DNA from 2 places in the Paenibacillus shunpengii genome. Region 2 is predicted to be linked to the other one. Evidence: predicted binding sites of a transcription regulator. Region 2 holds the regulator's gene; the other holds the start of a gene.
The links. The regulator LexA, encoded in region 2, represses DNA repair genes until DNA is damaged. The targets are predictions, from matches to a motif close to CGAACATATGTTCG.

Region 1 (4,986 bases), on a different contig from region 2:
CCAGCTCCTGCAAGACTGATGTATCCAGCCGTATGTACGGTCTTTGAATGCCGGCTGTGCATGACTGATTTTAATTCGCCGAGCATGACACAGATGATCCAGCAGCTGATGAAGACGAGCAGCATGGGTGCTGCGTATTTGCCAATCTTCAGACTGAGCAGCTCGGTCGTTACCGTAGTCCCGACATTGCTGCCCAGAATGATACCGAGGGTACGAGCATATCCAAGCAAATTTGCATTTACGAGGCCGATGGTCAGTACGGTGACCGCTGTGCTGCTCTGCAGCAGGGCGGTTATTCCTGTGCTGAAGAGCATGCCTTTTAACGGCGTTGCGGTGGCCCGGTCGAGAGAGCTTGATAGCAGCGGACCGCTGAGCTTATAGAGTGAAGCCTCCATCAGCTTCATGCCTAGAAAGAATATGGTTAATCCATATAATAGAGGAAACACAATAGAATGCAGCATGATATTACAAGGCACCTTCTCTCTGTACGAGACTTGTCTACAGTCCATCTTATGTTTGTAGCAGGACAACCATGACTTTCTTGTGAGAGTGCAGGTTACTTGATTATAAAAGGAGTTGTAAGCATTTTGGCATCGGTTATTCTTACAAAGAGCCGTAAAAAAAGAGTAGAGCAGGGGCATCCCTGGATTTACAAAAATGAAATTGAGTCGGTAGAGGCAAATGCGGAGCCAGGACAATTGGTTGAGGTGAAGAATCATCAAGGCCGTTACTTGGCGACAGGATATTATAATCCGGCATCCCAAATTACTGTACGGGTCGTTTCCTATGAACCGGTCACGACGATGGACAAGGCCTTCTTTGTCCGTAAATTTGATCAAGCCCTGCAGCATCGTGACCGCTTTGTTACCGGCGGTGACGCTTATCGTCTCATCTATGGAGAGGCAGATTATGTTCCCGGGCTTGTGGTGGATCGATTCGGTGACGTGCTTGTCGTTCAGATCCTGACTCTAGGTATGGATCTGCGCCGTGAGGCAATCGTCGAGGCTTTGGTTGAGGTTGTCCAGCCCAAGGGTATTTATGAGCGAAGCGATGTCAGTGTAAGAGAGCTGGAGGGGCTTGAACAGGTCAAAGGTCTGCTCTATGGAGAATGTCCAAGACATGTAACCGTTACGGAGAACGGTCTTAAGATAAAGGTTGATATCGAGCAGGGACAGAAGACCGGTTATTTCTTCGATCAACGGGAGAACCGCGCAGCCATTGAACCGTTGATGACAGGCTGGGGCCGCAGAAGTGGAATTACAATTCAAGAGGTAGAACAAGATGGCGTGAAGACCCTCGCTCCAATCAACAAGAGCGGTAAAGTCGTAACCTTTCCTTATTGGGACGGTGCAAATGTGCTGGAATGCTTCTCGCATACAGGCAGCTTTACACTGAATGCCTGCAAATTCGGAGCTAAGCGGGTAACCTGTCTTGATATTTCGGAGCATGCGATTGAAAGTGCCAGAGATAACGTGAAGCTGAATGGCTTTGAGGATCGTGTTGAATTTGTAGTTGATGATGCTTTTCAATATTTAAGAAATCAGGTTAAAGGTTTGGAGGAGCGTGCTGCAAGGGCAAAAGCTGACAAAAAGGTAGATACGTCGCTTGCCATGACGGCAGGAGGTGGACGTACCTTTGATGTAGTCATCCTCGATCCTCCTGCTTTTGCCAAGACAAGAGGGGCCGTCAAAGGCGCGGTTCGCGGCTACAAGGATATCAATCTGCATGGCATGAAGCTCGTTAATGAAGGCGGTTATCTTGTAACGGCAAGCTGCTCCTACCATATGCGTCCCGATTTGTTCCTTGAGACAATTCAGGATGCAGCAACCGATGCAGGGAAAATATTAAGACTTGTAGATTGGCGCGCTGCAGGTAAAGATCATCCACAAATTTTGGGCGTAGAAGAGGGTCATTATTTGAAATTTGCCATCTTCGAGGTTCGATCAAAAACGCCATCCGACATCAATTAATTTAAGAAAAAGCATCCGTATTCTCTTTAAAGAAAGAGTGTTCGGATGCTTTTTTTACTGTACCATAGGTGATGTAACGACGATGAATTGAAGGGTTGTAGGGACTTATGCACGTTCTTCTATTGGAAGAAATTTAGCATGGTTTGACTTACTGGAATTACCAAACGCATGTTCCTGTCGAGTGAGATATGTTATACTTGTGCGTAGACTTTATAAGGTTTTTGGTCTCTTTTCGTTCGCATTTTATTTAAATTGAATGATGAATAATCGTGAAGCTTTTTAACTAGTAATAGAGTGCAAAAAAAAGGTTGATTGCAAATACATACATGTCAGTATGCTGATGATGTAGTTTCGAAATAGAAAGGGAGGAATTCAATAAATGCCGCTTCATATGATGATTGGACGAGCCGGCAGTGGAAAAAGCACGGCCATAATGAATCAAATTACGGCTCAGCTGCGTGAGAACCCTGCAGGAAATCCTATAATTCTTATCGTTCCGGAACAGGCTTCCTTCCAGGCAGAATCCGAAATGATTCGTTCTCAAGGCGTGAACGGCTCCGTCCGGGCCCAAGTGCTTGATTTTCGCAGGCTCAGCTTGAGAGTAATGCAGGAAACGGGAGGCTCGGCTCTTATTCCGATTCGGGCCGAAGGCAAGAAAATGCTGCTCTACAAAATTATGCAAAAGCGCAAGGATGAGCTTAAAATCTTCTCTGCATCGGGTACACAAATGGGATTTGCCCATCAACTAAGTTCCCTGTATGCGGAAATGAAGCGATACGGAACTCAGGAACAATCTTTGAAGGAAGAGCTTGAGCGAGTGATGGAGGTGCCTGGCGCAGGTGCGATTCTGCATCACAAGATTCATGATATTTTAACCGTATACCGGGACTTCGAGGAAGAAGTATCCCGACTATACATGGATGAAGAAGATACACTGGACAAATTGGCAGAGCGAATCCCGTCCTCGGATTATGTGAAGCAGGCTGATGTTTGGATTGACGGCTTCCGCAGCTTTACTCCGCAGGAGCTCTCCGTCATCAGACAATTACTGCTGAATGCAAACTCCGTAACCATATCGCTGACTCTGGACAAGCCTTATGATGCGATGAATATGCCGAATGAAATGAACCTGTTCTACTCTGCAGGCATGTCCTATGTCAAGTTGAAAGGAATCGCTGAAGATACAGAAGTGGAATTTGCTACTACTCATATACCTCCCTCACAATCACCTCGTTATGCGGCTCCGGCGCTTGCGCATCTGGAAGCAGGCTTCGAGGCTCGCCGCGTCCGCATGAAGGATGCAGGTCATGAAGGAATTCGTGTTTATGCGGCAGAGAACAGAAGAGCTGAGGTCGAAGGCGTCCTGCGAGAAATCAGACGATTGGCAAGAGAAGAAGGAGTTCGTTACCGGGATATGGCAGTCCTTGTCCGCAATCTCGGCGATTATGGGCATATCGTTGCACCCTTGTTCAAGGATTACGATGTTCCCTATTTCCTAGACGAGCGCAGAGATGAGCTGCATCATCCGCTTGCCGAGTTGATCAGGTCCGCTCTGGATGTCATCAATAGACGATGGAAGTATGAGGACGTATTCCGGGCGGTGAAGACGGATCTGCTGCTGCCTCTCGATGGGTCCGTTAGTCGATACGATATGGATATGCTGGAGAACTACGTCCTGGCATCCGGAATTTCCGGCTATAGATGGACAGACGGCAAGCCGTGGAAGGGAGTACCGAGTTTGTCCCTCGAAGAAGATGGGCCAGCTGGTTCTGAGCTTAATCGCAGCCGGTTCCTGTACTTAATGGAGAAATGTCGTGAGACGGTTGTATCCCCATTGTTTACCTTTGAGAAAAGATTCAAAAAAGCGAAGACGGCCAAGGAGCAATGTATCGCCCTATTCAAGCTGCTGGAGGATGCAGATATCGCTCGTAAACTGGATGCACTGAGCAGCAAGGCGCTTGAGGAAGGAAGTCCTGAGCAGGCTCGCGAGCATCGGGGGATTTGGACCGCGGTTCTGGATTTGCTGGATCAAGTCGTGGAAATGATGGGCACCGAGCATTTGGATGCCGAGCTGTTTGCAGGAGTCATAGAGACTGGACTTGCCGAGCTGAAGCTGGGACTGATTCCTCCTGCACTGGATCAAGTGCTTGTCGGAAGTCTGGATCGGTCTCGGACAGGTAAAGTCAGTCATGTATTTATCCTTGGCGCAACAGACGGTGTCATGCCGCAAATTCAGCAGGAGGAAGGAGTTCTAACGGCTTCAGAAAGATCCGTGCTTACGGAGTATGGCATGCAGCTAGGTCCAGACGTGACACGCAAAATGCTGGATGAACGCTTCTTAATCTATGCTGCGTTTACCCAGGCCAGTCACAGTCTATGGATCAGCTATCCTCTTACAGATGAAGACGGCAAGTCTCTCCACCCTTCAGAAATGATTCGTCATTTGAAGCGGATGTTTCCTGGGCTGGAGGAGCGTCCGCTGCTCTCCCGGCCGGGACAAGCACCCGAATGGAAGGAGCAAGCAGGCTTCCTGCTTCGTCCCGATCTGACAATGTCCTATCTGATGGGTGAGCTTCGGGAATGGCGAAGAGGAAAGAACATCGAGGAGTCCTGGTGGGAGGTATATAACTGGTACCTCGCACATCCAGCAATGCAGGTTCGACTTGAACGAATGCTCGAATCTGTATTCTATAAGAACCGTACCCGTACGCTTTCGAAGGAGACGAGCTTCAAGCTGTATGGAACACAGCTCAAGACCAGTGTATCCCGTATGGAACGCTTTGCCCTATGTCCATTCTCTCATTTTGTCTCGTTCGGTCTGAAGCTGAAGGAGAGACAAGTGTATCGTCTTAAGGCACCAGATATCGGACAGCTGTTTCATGCGGCACTCAGCAAAATGGCGATGAAGCTGAAGGAGCAGAACTTAAGCTGGGCTAATCTCAGCCGTGAAGAGTGCATTTCCTATGCAGAGGAGACCGTGGATGTATTAGCACCTCAGCTGCAAGGTGAAATTTTG
Region 2 (4,986 bases):
AAAGCAGAGTACGTTCAGCTGGCTGCATACCGCTTAACTGCACCTGGCATTGGGGGAGAAGTGGGTGCAATGCTGGGTACCACCAGAGGGATATATCAGGGATTGTATCTAGCTCCATCTACCGTTGGACAAGCCATCAAGGGGAGTATCTTTGCCTCAGCCATGTTCGAAGCGGTCGGCTTTGAAACGAAGCCGGCATGGAATGAAGTGCGAACCGATTTGATTCAGGCGGTTTCCTTTAGTGGACCAGAGCATCTCATTGCGTTCGTACAAGGTATTCAGCGTGCCGCTGCAGTGGACAGTCATGTCGTGCCGGAGCCATGGGATATGCCGGGATATGAACATCCGGTAATTATGGCTGCGGGAACCTTTATTCAAGGAGGCAGTCTCGAGCTCTCGGCTGATGCGCCGATTCGCGAGCCTTATATTGGCTACATGCAAGGCGGACTTACTTATTCTCATGTGAAATACGGTGTGCTCATGGCGTTACAAACGATGAAAAATCGTAATTTACTGTAAGTTTACCTAACACATCATTGACACTTGGTATCATAAAAATGTACAATGATGATATCTTAGAATACTTGGAAGGTAGATGAACGAGATGGGTGACGAAATACGCAGAAACATGGCCTTATTTCCAATTGGTATTGTGATGAAGCTTACTGATTTGTCTGCACGCCAGATCCGCTACTATGAACAGCATAATTTGATCGTACCTGCACGTACCTCGGGCAATCAAAGAATGTTTTCTTTTAATGATGTTGAACGATTGCTTGAGATTAAAGCCCTCATTGAGAAGGGTGTAAACATAGCTGGAATCAAACAAGTGATGAATCCTGTCACGAAAGAGTCAGAGGAAGCAACGATCATCACAGCGGACACCGAAGTGAAGCGCAGAGAGCTGTCCGATTCACAGCTCCACCGTTTACTCAAGCAGCAGCTGGTGTCTGGCGGTAAACGCCCGGGTCAGGTATCCCTGATTCAAGGCGAGCTGTCAAGATTTTTTAACAAGAAGTGATGTTAGTTAACGAAGGGGAACGGGTATAAGGATAACAGGATAAGAAGGCTTAAGCGCTCGTAATCGCTTTCTTGACATCTTATCCTTTGCCTGTGACAATGAATGGGACCCATCATTTCTTGCAGCTCTGTAGTGGCGTTATCTGCGGTATATCATCAATCTGCAATAGCAATACTTGTTGTAGCTGATACTTTTAAGAAGAAGAGGGAGAGGATATAGTGAGTTATACAAAAGATGACATTCTCCGCATAGCGAAAGAAGAAAATGTACGTTTTATTCGTTTGCAGTTTACCGATCTGCTCGGAACAATTAAGAACGTTGAAATTCCCGTAAGCCAGCTGGAGAAAGCACTCGACAACAAGATGATGTTCGACGGCTCCTCCATTGAAGGCTACGTTCGTATTGAAGAATCAGATATGTACTTGTACCCGGATCTGGACACATGGGTTATTTTCCCGTGGGTAACAGAGAATCGTGTTGCGCGTCTTATTTGTGATGTGTATATGCCGGACGGAACTCCGTTTGCGGGGGACCCACGCGGTATTCTGAAGCGTGTGCTGACAGAAGCAGAGCAAATGGGCTACACTTCGATGAATGTAGGTCCAGAACCTGAATTCTTCCTGTTCCGTACGGATGCTAATGGTAATCCAACGGAAGAGCTGAATGACCAAGGTGGTTATTTTGACCTTGCTCCTACCGATCTTGGAGAGAACTGCCGTCGTGAAATCGTGCTGACACTTGAGGAAATGGGCTTTGAAATTGAAGCTTCACACCATGAGGTTGCTCCTGGGCAGCATGAGATTGACTTTAAATACGCCGATGCCATTAAGGCTGCTGACCAGATCCAAACCTTTAAGCTGGTTGTCAAAACGATTGCTCGTCAGCATGGACTGCATGCGACATTTATGCCTAAGCCGCTGTTCGGTATGAATGGTTCGGGTATGCACTGCCACCAATCTCTATTCAAAGACAATGTGAATACATTCTATGATGAATCCGATACTTTGGGACTCAGCAAGACAGCTCGCCACTACATGGCTGGTATTCTCAAGCATGCACGTGCTATGGCAGCAATTACGAATCCGACAGTGAACTCTTACAAACGTTTGGTTCCTGGTTATGAAGCACCTTGCTATGTAGCATGGTCTGCAAGTAACCGTAGTCCGATGATCCGTATTCCGGCTTCCCGCGGGCTGAGTACTCGTGTTGAAGTACGTAATCCAGACCCTGCTGCGAACCCTTATCTGGCACTGGCTGTTATGCTCAAAGCCGGATTGGATGGAATTAACCGTGAGCTGAGTCTACCTGCTCCAATCGACCGCAACATTTACATCATGTCTGAAGAAGAGCGTATTGAAGAAGGTATTCCTTCACTCCCAGCTGATCTGAAGGAAGCATTGCATGAGCTGATCCGCAGCGAAGTTATCACTGAGGCGCTTGGAGATCATGCCCTGGCTCACTTCTATGAACTGAAAGAAATCGAGTGGGACATGTATAGAACACAAGTACATCAATGGGAACGCGATCAATATTTGACGCTTTACTAAAACCGGAAACCCTTGGCGCTCTAAGCGCTCAAGGGTTTTTCTTTTTTTGGTGAGAAAACAATTTAAACAATATTATGACTAGTAGGCTTCAAATTCTTGCTCGTAACGACTGAATGCAGTGCTTAATCACCCGAGTAGGCGAGTAGAGAGCATGCTGGATATTAGTATTTCAGAAACTACTTACATCTTACTACAAAATAAGCCGAGATCTTCTCAAGAAGATCTCGGCTTTGTACATACTATACTAGAAATAAAAGAATGGCAAATTAATGAAGGAAGTCACGGAACAAGCCGATAACCTTACCCAAAATGGTTACTTTCGTAAGCCGGAGAGGTTCGTATGTAGGATTCTCTGGCTGCAAGCGAATATGGTCCTTCTCTTTATAGAACGTCTTAACGGTAGCTTCATCATCTTCCGTCATCGCGACGACGATGTCTCCGTTATTCGCTGTTTGCTGCTGGCGGACGATAACATAGTCACCATTCGAAATTCCCGCCTCAATCATACTGTCCCCGACAACAGATAGCATGAATACCTTCTCCTCGCCAACATATTGCATCGGCAGTGGGAAATAATCTTCAATATTCTCTGTAGCTGTGATTGGAATACCAGCAGTGACTTTACCAACGACAGGAACACGAGCAACTGTCTGCGTAAATTGAAGAACATTATCATCACTATCATCTTGACCAAGCAATTCAATAGCCCGTGGTTTAGTAGGGTCTCTACGAATTAACCCCTTCTTCTCCAGACGATCCAGGTGTCCGTGAACGGTTGAACTGGAGGCCAGACCAACAGCTTCACCAATCTCTCTTACGGACGGCGGATATCCTTTCAATCGGACTTCATTGCGTATAAACTCCAGAATTGCTAACTGCCTGCTGGATACCTTCGACATACCGTATCAACTCCACATAATAACGTTTGGGAAAATTATAGCATAGAACCTCCGTTCGTACAAACATTAGTTCTAAAAAAATACAGAACAATTGTTCTCAAAAACTATTGCCCAAAACACATGTTCGTGTTATAGTGAGTTTTGTAAGGAATGAGAACAAACGTTTGGAGGTTGGAATAATGCTTAAATACAGCACTTATCACAGCATACATTCTAGAACAGATGAATCGACTAATAATAATTTGGGTGAGACGATACATATTATAATGAAGAAGAACAAGCAGAGACTAATCCGTTTGATATTGATAGCTTCAATCCTTCTTCTGAGCTTAACGGGTTTCATGACGGTATTTGCAGACGCGGGTCAAGAGGTAGCATACGAGAAGATTGTTGTGGAGCCTGGCGATACTTTATGGGCGATCGGTACAGAGCATAAGCCGGAAGGTATGGATATAAGAGATTATGTTAATCAAATTCAGCATATTAATGGTTTATCCAGCTCTCATATACAAACAGGACAGCTGTTAAATCTCCCTTATTTTGATTGATATGTATAATTCGTTTATAATTTATAACATGCTAAGGACGCGGCTTAATCTGCGTCTTTTTTTCTATTCTGCATCAAATGCTGACTATACAGGTATTTACCTTGACAACCTTTTCTAATCATGTCAAAGTTAAAGAGACTATGCATTTTGGAGGGGAAGAAAGTTGGATATTGAAAGTCTAGTTGCGCGGATTAATGAGCTTGCCCGCAAGCAGAAGGAATCCGGGCTTAATGATGCAGAATTGGCTGAACGGGCTGAGCTTAGAGAGATCTATTTGAACAACATCCGCAGCAACTTCCGTCAGCAGCTGGAATCCATTGAAATTGTGGACGATGTAAGCGGCGACACTTATTCAAAAGGAAAATGATTCAATAAATAGGTACATGCTTTTGTTATAGATTGAAGGAGGATACTCATGGCGAGTTCATTTGAAAGATCAGTGAAGAAAAACCAGCAGAAAATTAATAAAGATCGTAAAAAAAGAGGCCAGCCATCCATCGGATCTGGTGTTGAACAAGAGGATGTATTTAAAGGAAGAGCCTTTTTGTTCCCATTTGTACTCGTTGTCCTTTCATTTATGTTCCTGACCCTTAGCGGCTTGACTACAGGTGGAGTAGGGGCATTTGATTGGGTCGTATTTGCGCTTTATCTTGGACTTGCTCTGATGTACTTTATGCGCCGGCCGTATCTCAAAGTCGGTAAGAAGCGGATTAAGACGATTAAGCTAAGCAGAGAACGTTCCATGGGTGCAGAGGATATTAAGAAAATTGTGTTGGAAAAAGGTTCTGTCATTGTTGAGCGCAACGGTAAAGGCGGTCCTTGGGTGTTCAGCAAACTGCTTAATCTATACGATGTAGAAGCGATGGGAGCACGACTTGTGCAATACGCACAGAATCATCAAATACCTGTCGAAGATAAGAGAGTGTAGTAAGAAGCCTAACATACGATACCATACTTTCGGGGGAGAGAGA

Region 1: the regulator LexA is predicted to act here: its motif matches at 2,132-2,145, upstream of addB (helicase-exonuclease AddAB subunit AddB).

The regions. Positions count from the first base shown of each region.
Region 1 is NZ_JBHUMJ010000004.1:138,834-143,819, forward strand. Features, by position in the region: gene ACFSVM_RS16990 (Na/Pi cotransporter family protein) at 1-461, opposite strand, end outside; gene ACFSVM_RS16995 (class I SAM-dependent rRNA methyltransferase) at 588-1,970, shown strand; gene addB (helicase-exonuclease AddAB subunit AddB) at 2,350-4,986, shown strand, end outside.
Region 2 is NZ_JBHUMJ010000002.1:2,921,636-2,926,621, reverse strand. Features, by position in the region: gene ACFSVM_RS13625 (methionine gamma-lyase family protein) at 1-519, shown strand, start outside; gene ACFSVM_RS13620 (MerR family transcriptional regulator) at 605-1,021, shown strand; gene glnA (type I glutamate--ammonia ligase) at 1,240-2,568, shown strand; gene lexA (transcriptional repressor LexA) at 2,835-3,467, opposite strand; gene ACFSVM_RS13605 (LysM peptidoglycan-binding domain-containing protein) at 3,647-4,015, shown strand; gene ACFSVM_RS13600 (DUF896 domain-containing protein) at 4,179-4,382, shown strand; gene ACFSVM_RS13595 (hypothetical protein) at 4,431-4,943, shown strand.